DNA from 3 places in the Alkalihalobacillus sp. R86527 genome. Region 3 is predicted to be linked to each of the others. Evidence: a T-box and tRNA genes for the amino acid it is inferred to sense, from the RefSeq annotation. Region 3 holds a T-box; the other regions hold tRNA genes.

Region 1 (7,115 bases), 1.3 Mb from region 3:
TGAATATCAACCCCTGGTAACTCCCCAAGATTTTCACTCACTCGAGCGATTTCATCTTCAGATAAATCCATTTTTATCGTTTGAGAAGATAGTGCGTACCCAGTGTCCATCGCCTTTTTAATTGAAGCCACTTCTAATTCTGTTGCATCATTTTTTATTTCAGCAATATCTTTTTCATTAATCCGTTCGATTTGAAGCTTATAAGCATCTGACGAATCTAATTCATCCCACTCTTTATCAGAAAGCTTTTCTTTCGCTTTGTCCGGGCGAGTAACGATCCAATAATCCTTTAATTCTCGATCCGTTACGTCTTCAGGATTCTTGTCTATATATTCGGCGAGCTTTCTAGCAAGATCTAATCTTTCTTTTTGATTCGTATTTTGTGTTCTTATGTAAGTAAGAGCAAATTGAGGGTTATTGTCAACAAGAACTCTTCCATACCGGTCATACATTTTCCCTCTCGGTGCACTAGATTCTGCAGTTACATTTTCAGTTTGTTCAGATACTCGTTCATATTCCTCACCCTCAACGATTTGAATAACGCCCAAACGTAAGACGAGCAAGGAGAATAAAACAAAAACGGATAAAAATAATATATTCAACCTCATAGGCACATGATTTTTCTTCTTTGTATTACGGTTCACACTATTCTTCCTTTCAAAACACAATTAGACACCTGTAGAGTACAGGTGCCCTATCCCATATTTATTTACTATACTGAGTGTAGGCCAGATTGTAAAGGGCCTAACGAGCTATTGAACAGGCTCTGAAGCTGACTTTTCATTAAAAGCCTTAACAATCTTAAGTTTCCTATAAAAAAGGTAAATGATGGAGTGTCCTATACCTAATATTAACAATAAAACAGGAACAATTTGTGTGTCATTTGCAATAGAAATCGCAATTAGAAATATTGTGATTGATACGATTCTGCCTAAATTTAAATAAACTTCTCTCACCACGATGTACTCTATTCTCATTTCAGCTGCGTTCCATGCCTTACCGATGACATCATACGTTAGAGAAACATAAGGAACAAAAAATACTGGGTAAGCAATCGAAATACACACACCATATATAAGCAATCGAGGAAAAGTTAAGTCGAGTGTTAAGATAAACACTGAGACATATAACATAATTCCTGAATATAAGATCGCCTTAATTCGGAATCGTGGTTTTATTAACCGTGTGGCTAAATAATACACTAGAAACGATACCGCTGAGTTAACTAGACCAAACGTGCCAATCGCAAGTTCACTTCCCGTAGTAATAAATACTAAAACAGCTATGATAAAAATAAAAGTACCTTCTCGTAACCCTTGAAAAAAATGCGCATGGAGAACATTTAACCAATCACTGTTAGCTTTCCTTTCATTAAATACTCTCATAAATGAGAAGTTTCCTTTGGCAGATCGTCGTTTCAAGAAAAAACTCAATATCACAGCTGCAAAGAATAGAACCAGCGAGACGCCGAATATAATCTTATATCCTGTGTAAGATTCAAGACTGGATATGACAACTCCCGCAAATATTGGGCCAATCATTCCTGCAAATGAAGTGAGTAATCCAAGAAAGCCATTAAAAAAATCTCTTGTATCTGGCTCAGTTATTTCAAATGTTAAGACATTGAATGCTAACCAGTAAAAACCAAATCCAATTCCTAACAACGCTCCTAGTAAAATAAGCAAGTGCCCTGCATTTTGTCCTAAGAACAGAACAGTAATATAAAACAGCGCCAAGAAAATAACTCCGATTCTTAGAACGATTACTCGATCCATCTTTTTAGCCCATCTACCAGCTAAAATAAAAGTGAGCGGTTGGCTGATGACTACAGAGAGGTTGTATATCCCAATGTCTGCAAATTCACCGGTTTGCTTCCATACATAAACGTTTACGAATGTATTGGATAGTGCGATGCTCAAGGCATATAATCCACCTATCGTTAAAAGCAACAATAGGTCTTTTGTAACTTCTATATCACCCATCACATGTTTAAGAACTTTCATAGCGAACTCCCCTTTTTTCCTCCACCCTTATTTTGTATTAATTCTTCTTCCTTATGCGAAAGATTCCAAAAGGGCAAGATGTTTTTGAAAGGAGAGTTTTATGTATTATTTCATCTATACGGGGGATGTTATTCCCGAGCATTTAATGAATAAACTTATAACAGAGTTGTTTTTAGAAGCTACAAAAGTCGGCCATACCTATACATATACTGAAGATAAAAATTCGATAGCGATTTCTTCAGTATTCATCTCAATTAGAACGAACCAGATTTTCGTTTCTAGCCCCTATGATTATTGTGATGGTTGCGTGATAACAGATACCGTTATTCACTATATTTTAAGAAATCTAGGAAGTTTATATACGGTAATAGAACCATAAAACCCCCTGGCAATGTTGCCAGAGGGTTTTGATAAATTATTTTGCAGCTTCGTAACGTTTAGCTACTTCATCCCAATTAACTACATTCCAGAATGCACTAATGTAATCTGGACGCTTGTTTTGATATTTAAGATAATATGCGTGCTCCCAAACATCTAATCCAAGAATTGGAGTAATGCCTTCCATTACAGGAGTATCTTGGTTTGGAGTACTAGTAATTTCAAGCTCTCCACCTTTAACGATTAGCCATGCCCAACCAGAACCGAAACGTCCTGCAGCAGCACTTGCAAATTCGTCTTTGAAGCTTTCAAAGCTTCCGAATTTCTTTTTGATTGCTTCGCTTAGGTTACCTGATGGTTCACCGCCACCATTTGGACTAAGTACTTGCCAGAAAAGAGTATGGTTAGCATGTCCGCCACCATTATTTCTTACTGCAGTACGAATACCTTCAGGTACTGCGTCAAGGTTGCCTAGAAGATCTTCAAGGCTTTTGTCTGCTAGATTTTCGTGACCCTCAAGAGCACCGTTAAGCTTTGTAACATAAGCATTATGGTGTTTACCATGATGGATCTTCATTGTTTCTTCGTCAATATGTGGTTCTAGTGCGTTAAAATCGTAAGGTAGTTGTGGTAGTTCAAATTTAGCCATTGTAAATCTCCTCCTTTAAAATATGTAACTCCCCGTAACTAGGCTTTCATTGTCACAAGGCGTGATTACGATGTATCACATTTTTACAGTAGCAGATTTATCAACTGTTTTCAAATGATTAACATCCAATATCCTAGCCACTTTTTATATTTCCACATATAAAGAATCATAAACATAAAAAAACCACCCAATAGGTGGTGAATCGAATTATTAATGGTGGCTCCGGACGGAATCGAACCGCCGACACGTGGATTTTCAGTCCACTGCTCTACCGACTGAGCTACAGAGCCGAGTTTGTTAATTTGTCCATCAGTTTGTAATGTGTAAAACCACTGTCCCTTCCTCTTCTAGCAATGCTTCGAAGCTTGCTGAGTCGGGACAACTCGTCGGATATTCAATGATGTTTTGCTCGTTGCTCTACCGACTGAGCTACAGAGCCAAGAGATTTTGTTTATAACAATATGTATTGTGAAAGTGTTGATCATTTCCGATTGAAAGAAATAATACAAAGTTATGAGTTTAGTTTGCCCCTAAAGGGACTCCGATTAAAAATTAACAAGGAAGATAAATCGACGTAGTTATTTTTTAAAATTGGTTGCGGGAGCAGGATTTGAACCTGCGACCTTCGGATTATGAGCCCGACGAGCTACCGAACTGCTCCATCCCGCGACGATAAAATGTAATTGTGCTTTACTTGCTTCTTTATTAAGAGGGCTGTTTCTTCCTCTTCTAACTCTCTGGCTACGAAAGAAATAAAATGGCGGAGGAAGAGGGATTCGAACCCCCGCGGGCCGTTAAGCCCCTGTCGGTTTTCAAGACCGATCCCTTCAGCCAGACTTGGGTATTCCTCCGAGCACTTGGTGGACCCTGCAGGACTCGAACCTGCGACCGGACGGTTATGAGCCGTCAGCTCTAACCAGCTGAGCTAAGGGTCCTTATGTAATTAAATGGGGCGGCTGATGGGAATTGAACCCACGAGTGCCGGAATCACAATCCGGTGCGTTAACCACTTCGCCACAACCGCCATGTTGTATCGTTTAGAATATATGGTAGCGGCGGAGGGGATCGAACCCCCGACCTCACGGGTATGAACCGTACGCTCTAGCCAGCTGAGCTACACCGCCATATGGCTCCACAGGTAGGATTCGAACCTACGACCGATCGGTTAACAGCCGATAGCTCTACCACTGAGCTACTGTGGAATAATATCTCTTAACGACAAGAATAACTATATCATGAGAAACGAAAGAAAGTCAATAACTTTTGCAATATAATTTTCTTGGCTGAAAAATCAGCGATGAAATTACTATAGCATGGTTTCTGTTCTCCATCAAGATTTCTATAGAATATACACCAAAAAGATTGCAATCATAGCCGCTTGAATAAGTCCTTTCATTAAAGCTCCTCCAAGAAAACCAAGTAAAGATCCTACTCCTACTTTAAAAGATTCCTTTAAAGGTTTGCGATGCAAAACTAACTCTGCTCCAACTGCTCCAATAAATGGCCCAAGTATGATTCCAAGAAACGGAATAACAAATGGGCCCAGAAGCAAACCAATTGTACTACCCCAAATTGCAGCTTTTGATCCGCCATACTTTTTAACCCCAAATAAATTGCTGGCATAGTCAGCAAGGAACAATAGAGATGTCAACATTATCTCAAAAATCCAGAAAGAAATAGTCATCGAACTAAACTCAAACGATAAACCATAGACAATAAAACCTATGTATATAAAAAGCACTGATGGAATAATCGGATAAATGAGTCCAATAAAAGCAACTATGAATAGTGCTGTTATGATGGCCCAATATAAAATATCCATGAGCTCTCCCCCTTTTCCTTCTATTATATAGTATGAAAAAAGCCAGGGCTACATTAGCCCTGACCCATTATTAATCTTCACCAATAACTGCTTCTGCAATATTCACAGCATGATCCCCGATACGTTCAAGATTACTGATCATATCGACAAAAACGATTCCTGCACTACCCGTGCATTCGCCTTCGTTCAGCCTTAAAATATGCTGTTTACGAAGAGATCTTTCCATTTTATCTATCTTATCTTCTAACTTCACAACTTCCTGAGCTTTCTCAACATCCCATTTATCTAATGCATCGAATGCTTCTTGAAGAGTTGTAAGGGTCAGTTCAAACATTTGATCAAGATCTTTCATTGCACCGTCTGTCATTTTCACTTTGTTGCTAATTTGATAATCAACAAGCTCAACGATGTTTTCCATATGATCTCCAACACGTTCAATATCACGTACAGAATCCATCAACATACCGTGACGAGTTGATTCTTCACCTGAAAGAGATGTTGCCGAAAGCTGAATTAAGTAATCCGTGATTTTTGTATCTAGATTATTGATAGCTTCTTCATACTGAGCAGTCTTTTCGGCGCTCTTCTGTTCTTTTGAAGTTACATATTTAGAAGCTTCTTTTACACCTTTATAAGCAAACTCGCTCATTCGGATAACTTCTTCTTTTGCCTGACCAAGAGCAACAGATGGAGAACGTTCTATAAAGACTGGGTCAAGATGTTTTGGTTTATACTCAATTGTTGTATCATCCCCTGGAATAATCTTCGTAACAAGAAAAGCAAGTCCTGCAATAAACGGGAATTGTACAACTGTATTTGTTATATTAAATATCCCATGTCCAAATGCAATCGTCATCTCTGGAGTTAGGTTTAATTTTGCTTGAAGGTATTCAATTAACGGCGTATAAGCAAATAGGAAAATTAAGAAAACCGCTGTTCCTATTAGGTTAAAGATTACGTGTGTAAGAGCTGTTCGTCTCGCCGCAACTGATGCACCGATCGACGCTAACACCGCTGTAATCGTTGTACCGATATTATCTCCAAACAAAACAGGTAACGCAGCTTGTAAATCAAGCGCATTTTGGGAAAACAGTCCCTGAAGCACACCAATAGTCGCGCTTGAGCTCTGCACGATTACTGTAAATACTGTCCCGATTACTACACCAAGGATTGGGTTTGAACTCATGCTAACTGTAAGTTCTTGAAATGATTCAAGTGATCTTAAAGGCTTCATTCCTGAGCTCATCAATTCGAGACCAAAGAATAGAGCACCAAATCCGAATACGATTTGACCCGCGTAGTTCACTTTCTTTTTCTTAAAGAAGAAAATCAGAATTGAACCTACAGCAATAATAGGCAATGCGTAATCTTTAATCGGAAAACCGATAATGAATGCTGTAACAGTCGTACCAATGTTGGCGCCCATTACAACACCGATAGCTTGTTTTAACGTCATAAAACCTGCATTTACAAGCCCTACGGTCAAAACAGTTGTTCCTGAACTACTCTGAATTAAAATTGTAACTATAATCCCTGCAAGTACACCCATGAAAGGGTTCGTTGTGAAGCGGTCTAATATATCTCTTAACCGATCGCCCGCTGATCTTTGAAGGCCATCACCCATATACTTAAGTCCAAACAGGAAAATACCTAGACCTCCCACAAATTGAAAGATCATCTCCTGAACGTTGAGTTCCATCATTTCAACCCCTTGCACCATTTTATTTTTTCGACAATACTCAACAAAGTCCCTTGTCTATTATCTACATCACCCTTTCTTTTGTAAAGACTAAATATAGATTTTGTAATTAATAATTTAGGAAGGGAAATAAAAAGTTTGAATGAGTTTATTGTTCCCCAAGAGGTTTATAAGATAAACTAGTTTAGAGGTTTGTGTAATTTATGGAAGGAGATTTGATTTTGAACATATTTAAGCAACTATTTTATAGCTTGTATTCTCCAAAGATGATGGCTCGTTTCCGGTTCCAAAAGCTCGGTAAACCCATTCTCTATGTATTTCTTTTAATGTTACTCGCATCAGTACCAGTGGGAATACTTACCACAGTCACATTCACAAATGCGTACGATGAACTTAAATCACATATAAAGGATGTTCCTAATTTCGAGCTAGTAGATGGGAAGTTATCTGCTGACCAAAACAAGCCATTTATTAAAAGTGAAAACGGCGATACGTTTCTTTTTGATACTACTGGTGCGACTAAACCAGATGACGTAGACAAATATCAATCTGTTACTGCCTTTT
Region 2 (7,115 bases), 1.9 Mb from region 3:
CGATTTCATTTCTACCAAGTACTTTGTTTAAGAGTTTGTTGACCTTTTTTTTCTTTAAGTAGGTTGGTTCAAGTTCTGATACATGCTCTCTTAATTTATGAAGATTCTCGGGAAGGTCATTATCAGGTTGATCGATCATCCCTTTAACTGGGCGCTTAAGTGCTTCCAACGATTGTCCTGCATTTCTCTGGGCGTCTTCGCCGAGTCCAGACAAAGATTGCATGATTTTATCAGAGTCATCTTCATTATAAAAGCTTTGGATAATTTCCTCGGCTTTTTCTCGTTGTTTATCGTTTTGTTCAGATTGATTGTTCATATATGTCACTCCTTCAAAAGAATGAATTGTTATGCTTCTCGTAATACCTTATACGATGGATAGAACAAAAAGTTTCAAGAACTAGTCAGCAATCTTAATTCCCTTCATCGAGCTGAAACAAACTTTTTAAAGAACAGATGTGTTGCAAGTAAGAAACGCTGGTGATATGTTTTAAACGGAAATAATTCTTGATGGGGAAGTGAAGAATTTGAAGAACGTGAAAGTATACACTCAGCCGGCTTGTCCGCCATGTGAGTTTGTGAAGCAATATTTTGATATGCATGGAATCGAATATGAGCTGTTAAATATTAAAGAAGATGCCGATGCGCGAAACGAACTTATCAATACTTACGATTCGTTATCTACTCCTACGATTGTGATCAATGGAGAAGTAATCATTGGTTTCAAACAAGAGCTCATCGATGATTTGTTAAATATTTCATAGTAATTTGTATTAATCGTAATTGAACCAGGATAAGTAGTCAACTGGAGGAAGGTGACTTTTGTGATAGAAAAATTTATTCGTAACAAACGTGAAGAAGAGTTGTATAATTTAGCGCATGGAATCAGTTTAGAATTGCGCGAATTTGCGAACATAATCGATGAGAAAGCAGCGATTCCAGAATCAATCGTAGATCGTTTCAGATCAACGGGTTACTCAGCCTTACCCGTCCCTACCAAATATGGCGGTGAAGGTCTTTCATTATATGAACTTGTATTGATTCAAGAGGAACTTGGCAAAGGAGAAGGGGCAACAGCGCTTTCGATTGGATGGCACTTAGGAATTCTTAAAGACTTGAATGACCGGCGTCCCTGGAATGAATTCACATTCGGCAGGTTAGCGAGAGATGTTGTCGGAGGGTCAATCATTAATCGTGCACAAACAGAAGAAGAGACTGGAGATCCGACAAGAGGTGGACTCCCAGTAACGATTGCAGAAAAAGAAGCAACTGGTTATCGAATAACCGGAAGGAAGACATTTACTACTCTTAGTCCTCATCTTGATCAAGTCATTGTTAAAGCTACAGTAAGAGACACTGATGAACCGGCAGATTTCCTTCTATCGATGAATGACGAAGGGGTATCAGTTGAAGAAACATGGGATGCTCTCGGGATGCGAGGGACAAGGAGTGACGATCTTGTGCTAAATGATGTTTTTGTCCCTTCAGAAAGGTTGTTGGAAGTGTATGACAAAGAGCGCAAAACAAAATCGTTACCTCCAGGTTGGTTGTTACATATACCTGCCGTCTACCTCGGCATCGCTGAAGCTGCTAAACAAGAAGCAATCGATTTTGTAAATACGTATCAACCGAATAGTTTGGATACATCTTTAAAAGAAGTTCCGCACATTCAGGATAAATTAGGTCAAATTTCGTTAAAACTCCTAAGCGCACGTCATTTCCTTTATTCTGTTGCAGATCAGTGGGATAAGTATCCAGAGCAAAGAATGGCTATGCAATCTCAATTATTTGCTGCGAAGCATCAAGCTGTAAATGCAGCATTAGATATTGTTGATCTTTCTATGCGAATTATTGGTGGTCGAAGCATAATGAAGAAAAACAGGATTGAGCGTCTTTATAGGGATGTTAGAGCGGGGCTCCATAACCCACCGGGTGATGAATTAACTCTTCAAGTATTAGCGAAGAGTGAATTATATTAGGGGATTTTGATGGAATAAGTTTCATGAAGTTCGGTTTTCTGGAAATACGGCCTTCGATTTCCTATTGAAAGGAGAATGAAAATGCTCTAACCTTTCTAACTGTGGCATTAAAGCTAGATAGAAAGGGTGGGGTTAAGTGAGGAAACAATTATCATTATTCATGATCATGAGTCTTTTCTTAAATTTATTTTCCTACCAATCTCATCAGGTTGAGGCGGTTACGTTGGTTAAGGCGGAATCCAAATTACCTACTAGGAATGTGAAAACACCTTCACAAACAAAACCGGATCCAGATACAAAGCATCAGGTTGCATTACGTATGAACCTACCTATAAACAATATGAAAGACGTTAAACAAGTAAAGGGCGAGCAATTATCTGTTAAGAAATATTCTGTACAGGAGATTGAAATGCTTGCTCGCTTAATAAATGGTGAAGCAAGAGGGGAAACCTTCGAAGGAAAAGTAGCAGTTGCGGCTGTGACGTTAAACAGAGTTCGCTCATCAAAATTTCCGAACTCGATAAAAGAAGTGATTTTTCAGAGCGGAGCATATACAGCCGTTTCTGATGGGCAGTACAGTAAAAAGCCTGGTAAGAAAGCATATCGAGCTGCATATGAAGCGTTGCAAGGTGAGGATCCAAGCTCTGGAGCTTTGTTTTATTATAATCCTAAAACAGCAACTGACACTTGGATTCGAAGCAGGCATATTATTAAGACAATTGGAAAACATGTCTTCACAAGATGAAATCCTCCAGACTCTGGAGGATTTTGTGATATCATCAGGGTGAGAAAGCAATAGTTTTGGTGAAGGAGTGAAGGAATCATGTCAGATAAAAAGTCTTTTGAAACAGGAGATCTCGTCACAGCTGGTTACAAAACAGGGAGATATATAGGTGAAATTGTGGACGTGAAAACTCCTAAAGTAGTTATAAAGATACTTGCCGTTATTAAACATCCGACTCAAGGAGATTTGCATAATCCTAAACAGCTTGATGTACCGTTATTTCATCAGCGCAAAGCACTTTCACAGTTTGAAAAAGCGCTTGTTCCAGTATCAGCAACCAACCATTATGATGAGGAAGTTCCAGATTATCACCAATCATTAAAAGAAGCGGTGGAGACTCAAGCCAATGAGTTGAAGCACGAAGGTGGGCGCTGGGCAGAAGCATCCTTGATCGAACTTGAAAAGCTTAAAGACGAATATTTTACTTCTTAATCCTCACCTTTACATTACAACAGAAATCAGGTAAGATTTAATACTGATTTTAGAACTCGCAAAAGGTGGTTTTTGACTTGCAATCAGAAGCTTCAGCATATCAAGTGCTGTTATTCTATAAGTATGTAGAAATTGAAGATCCCGAATACTTCGCTAGAAAGCATCTCAAATTTTGTGAATCTATAGATTTAAAAGGTAGAGTGCTTATAGGAAAAGAAGGGATAAATGGTACTGTCTCTGGGCCTAAAGAATGCACAGAACAATATATGAAAGAGTTAACGAATGATCCGCGATTTGCTGATATCGAATTTAAAATTGACGACGCAGAGTCGCACACATTTAAAAAGATGCATGTACGTGCCCGAAACGAAATTGTATCACTACGTCTTGATGACGATATTGATCCAAATGAGACAACGGGAAATTATTTAGAACCGAAAGAATTTATGAATGCCCTTGAAAGTGGTGATGTGATTGTGATCGATGCGCGTAATGATTATGAATACGATATCGGTCACTTTAGGAATGCAATCCGACCAAATATTAAAGCATTTCGTGAATTACCTGAGTGGATTGAAGAAAATTTATCCGATCAAAAGGATAAGAAAGTACTTACTTATTGTACTGGTGGAATTCGTTGCGAGAAGTTTTCAGGCTATTTAAAGAAGAAAGGTTTTAACGACGTTTCACAGCTACATGGTGGCATCGTGACATATGGAAAAGATCCAGACGTACAAGGGAAGTATTTTGATGGGAAATGCTTTGTATTTGATGACCGCCTGGCTGTTGATGTGAATCAAACGGATGAGGCCACGGTTGTTGGCAAATGCTATCACTGTGGGACTGAGGCAGATATGTACATCAACTGTACAAACGTTCAGTGTGATAAACTTCACATCGTTTGTGATGACTGTCTAGATTCTCATCAGCGCTACTGCTCATCATCTTGTAAAGAAATTTCAATGTCACACCAATAACGTTTTGAAGAAGCACAGTGTCGGCCACTGTGCTTCTTTTACATAGTAGAGGAAAGGGGGGGAAGTATGTGTCTAATAGCGATTGCGATCGATCAAAACCCTGAGTATCCATTTATCTTGATTGCAAATCGGGATGAATTTTATGAGAGACCAACAGAAGGAGCTCATTTTTGGAAAGATCAGCCTAACCTTTTGGCGGGAAGGGATTTAAAGGCGTACGGTACATGGCTCGGAGTATCAGTTGAAGGGAAAATTGCAGCCTTAACAAATTTTCGTGAACCTTCAGAACCAGATAAAGAACAATCAAGAGGTGAACTACCTGTTCGTTTCCTCACTCAAAACGTGGAAGCTTACGACTATTTGGTCAACCTTCAAAGTTTGAAAGCGAACTATAATGGCTTTAATTTAATTGCAGGTCGTTTTGATGAACTATATTATTATTCAAATCGAGAAAATGAAGTCAGAAAAATACAAGAGGGCATCCACGCAGTAAGTAATCATCTTTTGAATACTAGCTGGCCCAAAGTTAATCTTCTAAAAGAAAATTTATCAACTTATCTTTCTCAAAATGAGGACCCTGTTCCTGAGGAGCTTTTGAAATTACTTGATCATGAAGTAGTAGCACTCGATCGAGATCTCCCCGATACTGGAATTTCACTAGAATGGGAAAGAATGTTGTCATCCATATATATTCAATCAAACACTTATGGAACTCGTGCCCAGACAATCATTATGGTTTCTAATACAGGAGAAGTAACGTTCGTTGAAAAAGCTGGTAAAAATATAAACAAGTTTCAATTTTTCATTGATCCTTCATAATACGTGCTTTGCTAGAATACATTATATCTTACCTTAACAATTACCATTCGATTATGGTAACAAAGACCTGGTTTCAAATAGGTCTTACAGGGGTATTTAAGAGTTACTAAGTATGAGGAGGGGTTTTATTGAAACGAAAGCGTCACTATGTTGAAGAACAGCTATTAAGGGAAGCCTCTAATATTCGTGAGTATCGAAAATTAGATGTAGAAGTGATTGCAAAGAAATACCCTGAACGCAGTGCGCCTCCAAAGAAAAATAAAACTCTCGTCCAAACGTCAGTCTAAGCAGGGGGGAATCCCTCTGCTTTTTTATTTCAAAAAAACTATTGCATAACATCAAAATAATTGATAAGATAAATCTTGTCCTCATAAAACAACTTCTTTCGACAAACATTTAATAAAATTAAGTGTTGACGAGAGTAACCATGTAGTTATACAATATAGAGGTCGCTGTTTATTTGGAGGATTAGCTCAGCTGGGAGAGCATCTGCCTTACAAGCAGAGGGTCGGCGGTTCGAGCCCGTCATCCTCCACCATTTATTTTTCCCGAGAGGGCACAAATTAGAATTTAATTACATAGTTTTTGCCGGTCTAGCTCAATTGGTAGAGCAACTGACTTGTAATCAGTAGGTTGGGGGTTCAAGTCCTCTGGCCGGCACCACACGCGGGTGTGGCGGAATTGGCAGACGCGCTAGACTTAGGATCTAGTGTCTTACGACGTGGGGGTTCGAGTCCCTTCACCCGCACCATTTGAATAGTAACATTTTATTTATGCGCCCGTAGCTCAATTGGATAGAGCGTCTGACTACGGATCAGAAGGTTAGGGGTTCGACTCCTCTCGGGCGCACCATACATATTTGGGGCCTTAGCTCAGCTGGGAGAGCGCCTGCCTTGCACGCAGGAGGTCAGCGGTTCGATCCCGCTAGGCTCCACCATATTGGAGGAATACCCAAGTCTGGCTGAAGGGATCGGTCTTGAAAACCGACAGGGGCTTAACGGCCCGCGGGGGTTCGAATCCCTCTTCCTCCGCCATTTGCGGGTGTAGTTTAGTGGTAAAACCTCAGCCTTCCAAGCTGATGTCGTGGGTTCGATCCCCATCACCCGCTCCAATATTGTGGCCCGTTGGTCAAGCGGTTAAGACACCGCCCTTTCACGGCGGTAACACGGGTTCGAATCCCGTACGGGTCACCATTTTCAAAGAAGTTTACAGGCTTCTCACCCAAGGGTTCCCCTGCAGAAGTCACTCCAAGATGATAGTTCAGCAGGACTAGCTAACGCGTCGGAATCCCGTACGTGTCACTATTTTCATTGAAGCTTCATTTGAAAATAAATAATTGATTATCGGCAGCACACTCAATGAGGTGCTTTTTTTGTTGTTCAAAATGAACCTCTCACGCGGATAGGGCATACAGTGTCTATATCAAGTGAGAAGGGATGGAACATATGTATAGTGAAGAGCATGAACACATTGAATATCACATTCATACCTATCATAATCCTAGGCAACAACAGGAGCGGGTGATGCAGCCACCTTCAAGTCCGCCATCGACCGCGCCACAAATGCCACAGTCACAGCAAGTAGGGGCTCAAGCTGTTGATCCATTTGCGATTAAAGGCTGTTTATTCCGCTACACATATATTTGGATGAAAGGTGGAAATAGATTCTGGTTTTGGCCTGTTTATGTTGGACGAAAGTCGGTATCTGGCTTTCGCTGGACGGGACGGAGATGGGTTTATACAGGAATTGATCTGAACAGAATTGAAATGTTTACTTGTTAAAACGTTGAGCGCTTTTTAATTAAAGCGCTCAAATTATGTCACAGAATATTCGAAAAACAACTGGCATTTTATTCTTCTTCATGGGACAATATAAGAAACCTTTTCATGAGAAAGTCAGGTGTAGACATTGAGCTTTCCATTATGGACAAGAAAGCTATTTGTAGCATTCATAGCAGTAATCACACTAGGAACCGTCATTCCAACGGAATATTTACAGGATATAAAACCCGAACAAACAGCTGAAGCAAATTATCAGAAAGAAGTTTCGTCACATGTTGTCGAGGCTGATCCTCCCGATTTATTTGAAGGAATAGAGTCTAGTCCTATAGAATGGCCAGACATTGCT
Region 3 (7,115 bases):
GATCTTTGCCGGCTGATAAGAATGGTCTAGAGTGAAGAGATGTAACGTTGGCATCTAAGCATACTTCAAGTTTTCCACGTTCAGGAGCTGACACAGATATAACGTCTACTAGTATCTGCTGCTTAAGATAGTTTTCAAAGCGTTCAATCGTCATATTTAATGAATCTAAAATGTGAGAAGAGATGGTAAAAGAGTTTAAGGAGATAGGTTCAATTTTATAACTCGTCACTTTTTCAGATAGCTGTCCAAAGAGAGGAGCTATTTCAGGAATTAGGCTCAGCAGATTGTTCATTTGATACTTTTCTCCTTCGACCTGTTTCACATGAAACATTTTTCTTGAAAAGTATTCGAAAAGACCATTTTTTTGTCCTTTCACTTCATCTTGGAGAAATGAGTACTGACGTTTCTTCCTTTTTCTTGAGGTTACACCATGAGCTAATACGAGAGTATCGCCAGGATAGTTTGGATCAAGGGTTAGCAAACATCCCTTCAACAGTTGAATCATTCCATAAAACAGAAGGATAGGCTTCAACTCAGTGTCTGCTGCACGAGCGTGTTTAAAATAACGATCGCCATATTCCATAAAGTAAATAAATCGGTAGCAATTATCGTAACTTTTTCTTTCGGCATCATCAAAACCTAACTTAGAATAGCATTTATTGAGATACTGTTGAACATAAGTAGACGAGTGAAAAGCATGCCAAGATGTATTGACTGGTTCTGTGTATCCCATAAAGAGCCTCCCTGTTTGATAATTCAAACTTATTTAATCTTTCTTGACACTAGTTTAACCAATTGATAAGCTACTAATAAATTTTCGATAAGAACGACTAGAGGAGGATGAAAGGGATGTGGGAAACAAAATTTGCAAAAGAAGGGCTAACCTTCGATGATGTGTTATTAACACCAGCTTTTTCTGATGTGCTTCCAAGAGAGGTATCTGTAGAAACAAAGCTAACAGAGAACTTGAAACTGAATGTCCCGATAATCAGTGCAGGTATGGATACTGTGACAGAAGCTCCTATGGCTATAGCAATGGCTCGTCAAGGTGGTCTTGGTATTATTCACAAGAGTATGTCTATTGAAAATCAAGCTGAGCATGTTGACCGTGTGAAGCGCTCTGAAAGTGGCGTTATCACTGATCCCTTCTTCTTAACACCAGAGCATCAAGTATTCGATGCTGAGCACCTTATGGGTAAATACAGAATTTCCGGCGTCCCGATTGTAAATGACGAAAGAAAACTAGTTGGAATTCTTACGAACAGAGATCTCCGTTTTATCGAAGATTATTCCATTCAAATCAAAGAAGTAATGACGAAAGAAAACCTTGTAACAGCTCCTGTTGGAACGACGCTTAAAGAAGCAGAGCGTGTGCTACAACAACATCGTATTGAGAAGCTACCTCTAGTAGATGATGATGGGACGCTCAGAGGGCTGATTACCATTAAAGATATTGAAAAAGTCATCCAGTTTCCTCAATCTGCAAAAGATAACAGCGGGCGTTTACTTGTAGGCGCAGCAGTTGGAAACACAACTGATGCTGTTATGCGCGTTAAGAAGCTCGTTGAAGCTGGTGTTGACGTCATCGTGCTTGATTCAGCACATGGTCATACAGCTGGAATTATCAATAAGGTTCGTGAAATTCGTGAAGAGTATCCTGACCTTACAATCATTGCAGGTAACGTAGCAACAGCTGAAGGAACGAAAGCACTTATTGAAGCTGGAGCAGATGTAGTGAAAGTAGGAATTGGTCCAGGGTCGATCTGCACGACTCGTGTTATCGCTGGTGTAGGTGTTCCTCAAGTTACTGCCGTTTATGAGTGCGCGACTGAAGCACGGAAACATGGAGTAAGTATTATTGCTGACGGAGGAATCAAGTTCTCTGGGGACATCGTAAAAGCAATCGCTGCGGGTGGACATGCAGTTATGCTCGGAAGTATTCTAGCAGGTGTAGATGAAAGTCCTGGTGAACGTGAGATTTATCAAGGCCGTCAGTTTAAAGTGTACCGAGGTATGGGCTCGATCGGAGCAATGGAAAAAGGCAGTAAGGACCGTTATTTCCAGGAAAATATGTCTAAGCTCGTTCCAGAAGGTATAGAAGGCCGAGTTCCTTACAAAGGCCCACTTGGTGATACGATTCATCAGCTACTCGGAGGAATCCGTTCTGGTATGGGGTACTGTGGAACAAGGACGCTAGATTCTTTAAGAGAAGATAGCCAGTTTGTGAAAATTACTGGGGCAGGTCTTCGTGAAAGTCATCCGCATGATGTTCAAGTAACGAAGGAAGCGCCAAATTATTCCGTTTAATAGTACTTTTGATGGAAGTTTTATCATGTCTGTGACAAATTGAACTAAATACGTTAGAAAAGTAGATAGGGGGCTTTCCTCTATCTATTTTTTTAATTTTAGTTATGATAAAATAGCGGTTATGTGAGACTCAGTTGGAGGTGTAAGGGTTGAAAAACCTTGGTTTTAAAGCCATGATTTTGACTATGGCATTTGTATTACTTTTAGCAGGCACGTTCGGTGCAGGAAGCTATGCAGAAGCTGCAGAAGCACCAGATGTTAAAGCAAAAGCTGCGATTCTGGTCGATGCAGAGTCTGGAAAGATTCTTTATCAGAAAGACCCAGAATTAACGCTCGCGCCGGCAAGTATGACGAAGATGATGACAGAATACTTAATACTTGAACAAATTCATAATAAGAAGATTAGTTGGGACGATAAAGTTAGCATTAGCGAGAATATACATATTCTTTCTCAAAACAGAAGTCTTTCCAATGTACCACTTCGTTCAGACGCACAGTATTCAGTAAAAGAACTTTACGAAGCGATGGCGATCTATTCAGCCAATGCTGCAACTATGGCACTTGCAGAACATGTTGCAGGAACTGAAGCAAAGTTTGTTGAAATGATGAACGCTAAAGCAGAAGAAATGGGAATGAAAGAATACCGTTTCGTTAACAGCTCTGGTTTAAATAACAAAGACCTTCGTGGGAATCACCCTGCTGGTGACCCGAACGAAGAGAACATGATGTCAGCACGGTCTACTGCACTTCTTGCTTACCACTTGATCAAGGACTACCCTGAAGTTCTTGATACTGCAAGTATTCCAGTAAAGAACTTCCGTGAAGGTACAGATGATGAAATCGAAATGAAGAACTGGAACTGGCTTCTTCCTTCACTTGTGTATTCAAACAAGTATCCTGTGGAAGGAATCGACGGATTGAAAACAGGTTCGACTGATCTTGCAGGGTACGCATTCACTGGTACAGCCAAGCAAGGGGATATGCGCCTGATTTCAGTGGTGATGAAGACAGATTCTTACGAAGCACGCTTTGAAGAGGCATCAAAACTACTTAACTATGGATTCGATAACTTTGAATCTAAAACAATCATCAATAAAGGTGATCAAGTTGAGAAAGATTCCACGTTAAGCGTTGTAAAAGGGAAAGAAAAAGAAGTAGAGGTAGCAGCTGGAGAATCGTTCAATGCGATCGTACAAAATGGAACTGAAAAAGCGTACGAGACTAATTATAAGCTGAACGATAAACTACTCACTAAAGATGGTGAATTAACGGCACCGTTAAAAAATGGTGAGGAAGTGGGGAAAGTTATGCTCAAAGCAACTGGTGAAGAGCTTGGGTATATAACTGGAGAGAAAAGTTCCTCAGTACCACTTGTAACGACTGATTCAGTTGAGAAAGCCGGATGGTTTACGCTTACGATGAGAGCGATCGGCGGTTTCTTCTCAAGCATCTGGAGTAGTGCAGCAGGAGCTGTTAAAGGACTATTCAGCTAATATTTTTCAGGAAATAAGGTGAAAATACTCTTCAAATGTATATTTGAAGAGTATTTTTTAAAATCTTTTAGGAAATCAAAGCGTAGAAGATAGGACAAGCCTAGAAAAAATGTTACAATAGAAACGTTTGATGTAGGTGTTTTTAAAAGTAACGATTATCTAATATAAATATGGGAGGAATATAGATGAATCAACAAACAGGTACAGATCGCGTAAAACGTGGTATGGCTGAGATGCAAAAAGGCGGCGTCATTATGGACGTTGTGAACGCAGAGCAAGCAAAGATTGCAGAAGAAGCTGGTGCAGTTGCTGTAATGGCACTTGAGCGCGTTCCATCCGATATTCGTGCAGCAGGCGGGGTAGCTCGTATGGCTGATCCTACTATCGTAGAAGAAGTAGTGAATGCAGTATCTATCCCAGTAATGGCAAAATGCCGAATCGGTCATATTGTTGAAGCGCGTGTTCTTGAATCAATGGGTGTTGACTATATTGATGAGAGTGAAGTATTGACTCCAGTTGATGAAGAATATCACCTTGATAAGCGTAAGTACACTGTTCCTTTCGTTTGTGGTGCTCGTAACCTTGGTGAAGCACTGCGCCGTGTAGGTGAAGGAGCTGCAATGCTTCGTACGAAGGGTGAACCTGGAACTGGAAACGTTGTTGAAGCTGTGCGTCATCAGCGTCTTATTCAATCCCAAATCCGTAAAATTTCAAGCATGTCTGAAGATGAGCTAATGACTGAAGCGAAAAACCTTCAAGCGCCATTTGAGCTTCTTCTTCAAATTAAAGAACTTGGACGACTTCCGGTTGTTAATTTCGCTGCTGGCGGAATCGCAACTCCTGCGGATGCAGCCCTCATGATGGAACTTGGTTCTGACGGTGTATTCGTTGGTTCTGGTATCTTTAAATCAGATAACCCAGAGAAATTTGCGAAGGCAATCGTAGAAGCAACAACTCATTATCAAGACTATGAATTGATCGCAAAGATTTCTAAAAACCTTGGTATTGCAATGCCAGGAATCGAAATTTCATCACTTCAGCCAACTGAACGCATGCAGGAACGCGGCTGGTAATTCATTAAATCACCCCCACCTGAGCAATTGAGGTGGGGGTCTTACTTAGATATAGATAAAAGGAGTCGAAAGCAGTATGGTGAAAGTTGGAGTCCTCGGACTGCAGGGTGCAATTCGAGAACATGTGAAAGCACTACAAACAAAAGAAGCGGAAATTGTTGTTGTAAAACGCATTGAGCAGCTCGATGATCTCGATGGCCTCGTGCTGCCAGGTGGAGAAAGTACAACGATGCGTCGCCTTATCAATCAATATGGATTTCTTGAGCCTTTGAAAGCTTTTGCTGCTGAAAAGCCGATCTTCGGTACATGTGCAGGGCTTATTCTTCTTGCAGAGCGTATTGAGGGAATGGCTGACTCTCATATCGGCGTTATGGATGTTACAGCAAAACGTAATGCTTTTGGACGCCAACGAGAAAGCTTTGAAGCACCATTAACAGTTGAAGGATTAGATGAAGATTTCATCGGAGTATTTATCAGAGCTCCTTATATTGAAGAAGTCGGAGAAGGTGTAGAAGTCCTTGCGACCTTTAATGATAAAATTGTTGCCGCACGTGATGGACGCTTCCTAGCATGTGCGTATCATCCAGAACTAACGGATGATGATCGCATGCATCAACTATTTATTGACATGGTCCTTGAGTTTAAGAAAGAAGGACTTGCAACCGAGTGAATTTTCGTGTAAATTATTACGTACTAGGAAGCGGGGCATAAAAACTCTGCTTGTGATACATGATATACGAAAACGTTGACGGGAATTAGTAATAGATGTTCAATGCTTAGAGAATCGATGGCTGGTGAGAATCGATCATTGAACCCTGTGAATCCATCCCTGAGTAGAAAGCTGAAATTAGTAAGCTTTCTCGGAGCAGACCGTTATTCTGTTAAGAGGCAGGCATTTGTCTGCAATCAGGGTGGCAACGCGGGTAGCTCTCGTCCCTTTCCAGGGGATGAGGGTTTTTTTGTATTCCCGAGAGATGCTTATCGTAACAAAAAGGAGGAAAAGACATGATTGATTTAAAATACTTACGAAAGAATTTTGACGATGTGAAAGAAAAACTATCAAAACGTGGTGAAGATCTTGTAGGTCTAGATCGTTTTGAAGAGCTTGATCAGCGAAGAAGAGATCTTATTGCAAAGACTGAAGAACTTAAAGGACAGCGTAATGAAGTTTCAAAGAAAATTGCTGAATATAAGCGTGAAAAACAAGATGCTGATCACTTGATCAAAGAGATGCGTGAAGTGGGAGACGAAGTTAAAAGACTTGATGAGGAGCTACGTGGTGTAGAAGGTGAACTTGAAGAAATCCTACTCCATATTCCTAACATTCCACATGATAGCGTACCAGTTGGTGAAACTGAAGACGATAACGTGGAAGCACGTACATGGGGTGAGAGAAAAGAGTTCTCTTTTGAAGCGAAGCCTCACTGGGATATTGCAACAGATTTAAATATCATTAATTTTGAACGCGCATCTAAAGTAACTGGAAGCCGATTTGCTTTTTATAAAGGAGCAGGTGCACGACTTGAGCGCTCTCTCATTAACTTCATGATGGACCTTCATGAGTCTGAACACGGGTATGAAGAAATTCTACCTCCTTACCTTGTTAATCGCGAGAGCATGACAGGTACAGGACAGTTACCTAAGTTTGAAGAAGATGCCTTCAAGATTCGTGAAGAAGATTACTTCTTGATCCCAACGGCTGAAGTGCCTGTTACGAATTTCCACCGTGATGAAATTCTTGATCTTGCTGATCTTCCCCTTGCTTATACGGCATTCAGCGCATGTTTCCGTTCTGAAGCAGGATCTGCAGGACGAGACACAAGAGGATTGATTCGTCAGCATCAATTTAACAAAGTGGAACTCGTTCGTTTTGTGAAGCCAGAAGATTCTTATGACGAGCTTGAGAAGCTTACAGGACATGCTGAAAAGGTTCTTCAATTATTGGAGCTTCCATACCGTGTCATGAGCATGTGTACAGCTGATCTTGGCTTTACTGCTGCTAAGAAATACGATATTGAAGTATGGATCCCAAGCTATGGAACATACAGAGAAATCTCTTCTTGTAGTAATTTTGAAGATTTCCAGGCACGTCGAGCAGGCATTCGATTCCGTAGAGAAAAGAACGGTAAACCTGAATTTGTTCATACGTTAAATGGATCTGGCCTTGCGATCGGAAGAACCGTTGCTGCAATTCTAGAAAATTACCAGCAAGAAGATGGAACGGTCGTTGTACCTGAAGTTC

The links. The T-box of region 3 lies ahead of serS (serine--tRNA ligase). A T-box ahead of a tRNA ligase gene usually reads a tRNA of that ligase, here a tRNA-Ser.
Region 1: it encodes a tRNA-Ser, which carries the amino acid that the T-box ahead of serS (serine--tRNA ligase) is inferred to sense. The anticodon was not compared.
Region 2: it encodes a tRNA-Ser, which carries the amino acid that the T-box ahead of serS (serine--tRNA ligase) is inferred to sense. The anticodon was not compared.

What each region holds. Positions count from the first base shown of each region.
Region 1 covers NZ_JAXHBW010000001.1:1,464,531-1,471,645, reverse strand. The annotation lists gene SJY16_RS07480 (peptidoglycan D,D-transpeptidase FtsI family protein) at 1-644, opposite strand, end outside; gene SJY16_RS07475 (MFS transporter) at 753-2,003, opposite strand; gene SJY16_RS07470 (hypothetical protein) at 2,104-2,382, shown strand; gene SJY16_RS07465 (superoxide dismutase) at 2,419-3,030, opposite strand; tRNA gene SJY16_RS07460 (tRNA-Phe) at 3,245-3,320, opposite strand; tRNA gene SJY16_RS07455 (tRNA-Met) at 3,623-3,699, opposite strand; tRNA gene SJY16_RS07450 (tRNA-Ser) at 3,789-3,881, opposite strand; tRNA gene SJY16_RS07445 (tRNA-Ile) at 3,889-3,965, opposite strand; tRNA gene SJY16_RS07440 (tRNA-His) at 3,979-4,054, opposite strand; tRNA gene SJY16_RS07435 (tRNA-Met) at 4,078-4,154, opposite strand; tRNA gene SJY16_RS07430 (tRNA-Asn) at 4,158-4,232, opposite strand; gene SJY16_RS07425 (DUF456 domain-containing protein) at 4,370-4,852, opposite strand; gene SJY16_RS07420 (Na/Pi cotransporter family protein) at 4,923-6,551, opposite strand; gene SJY16_RS07415 (DUF1189 domain-containing protein) at 6,773-7,115, shown strand, end outside.
Region 2 covers NZ_JAXHBW010000001.1:2,035,769-2,042,883, reverse strand. The annotation lists gene SJY16_RS10430 (toxic anion resistance protein) at 1-316, opposite strand, end outside; gene SJY16_RS10425 (glutaredoxin domain-containing protein) at 525-761, shown strand; gene SJY16_RS10420 (acyl-CoA dehydrogenase family protein) at 822-1,976, shown strand; gene SJY16_RS10415 (cell wall hydrolase) at 2,113-2,721, shown strand; gene kapB (kinase-associated lipoprotein KapB) at 2,800-3,192, shown strand; gene trhO (oxygen-dependent tRNA uridine(34) hydroxylase TrhO) at 3,270-4,169, shown strand; gene SJY16_RS10400 (NRDE family protein) at 4,236-4,988, shown strand; gene SJY16_RS10395 (hypothetical protein) at 5,117-5,275, shown strand; tRNA gene SJY16_RS10390 (tRNA-Val) at 5,451-5,526, shown strand; tRNA gene SJY16_RS10385 (tRNA-Thr) at 5,576-5,651, shown strand; tRNA gene SJY16_RS10380 (tRNA-Leu) at 5,655-5,739, shown strand; tRNA gene SJY16_RS10375 (tRNA-Arg) at 5,764-5,840, shown strand; tRNA gene SJY16_RS10370 (tRNA-Ala) at 5,850-5,925, shown strand; tRNA gene SJY16_RS10365 (tRNA-Ser) at 5,930-6,022, shown strand; tRNA gene SJY16_RS10360 (tRNA-Gly) at 6,026-6,099, shown strand; tRNA gene SJY16_RS10355 (tRNA-Glu) at 6,107-6,181, shown strand; gene SJY16_RS10350 (transporter) at 6,425-6,769, shown strand; gene SJY16_RS10345 (YpjP family protein) at 6,897-7,115, shown strand, end outside.
Region 3 covers NZ_JAXHBW010000001.1:156,344-163,458, reverse strand. The annotation lists gene SJY16_RS00925 (YaaC family protein) at 1-733, opposite strand, end outside; gene guaB (IMP dehydrogenase) at 850-2,307, shown strand; gene SJY16_RS00915 (serine hydrolase) at 2,481-3,800, shown strand; gene pdxS (pyridoxal 5'-phosphate synthase lyase subunit PdxS) at 3,986-4,873, shown strand; gene pdxT (pyridoxal 5'-phosphate synthase glutaminase subunit PdxT) at 4,950-5,543, shown strand; T-box leader at 5,610-5,814, shown strand; gene serS (serine--tRNA ligase) at 5,879-7,115, shown strand, end outside.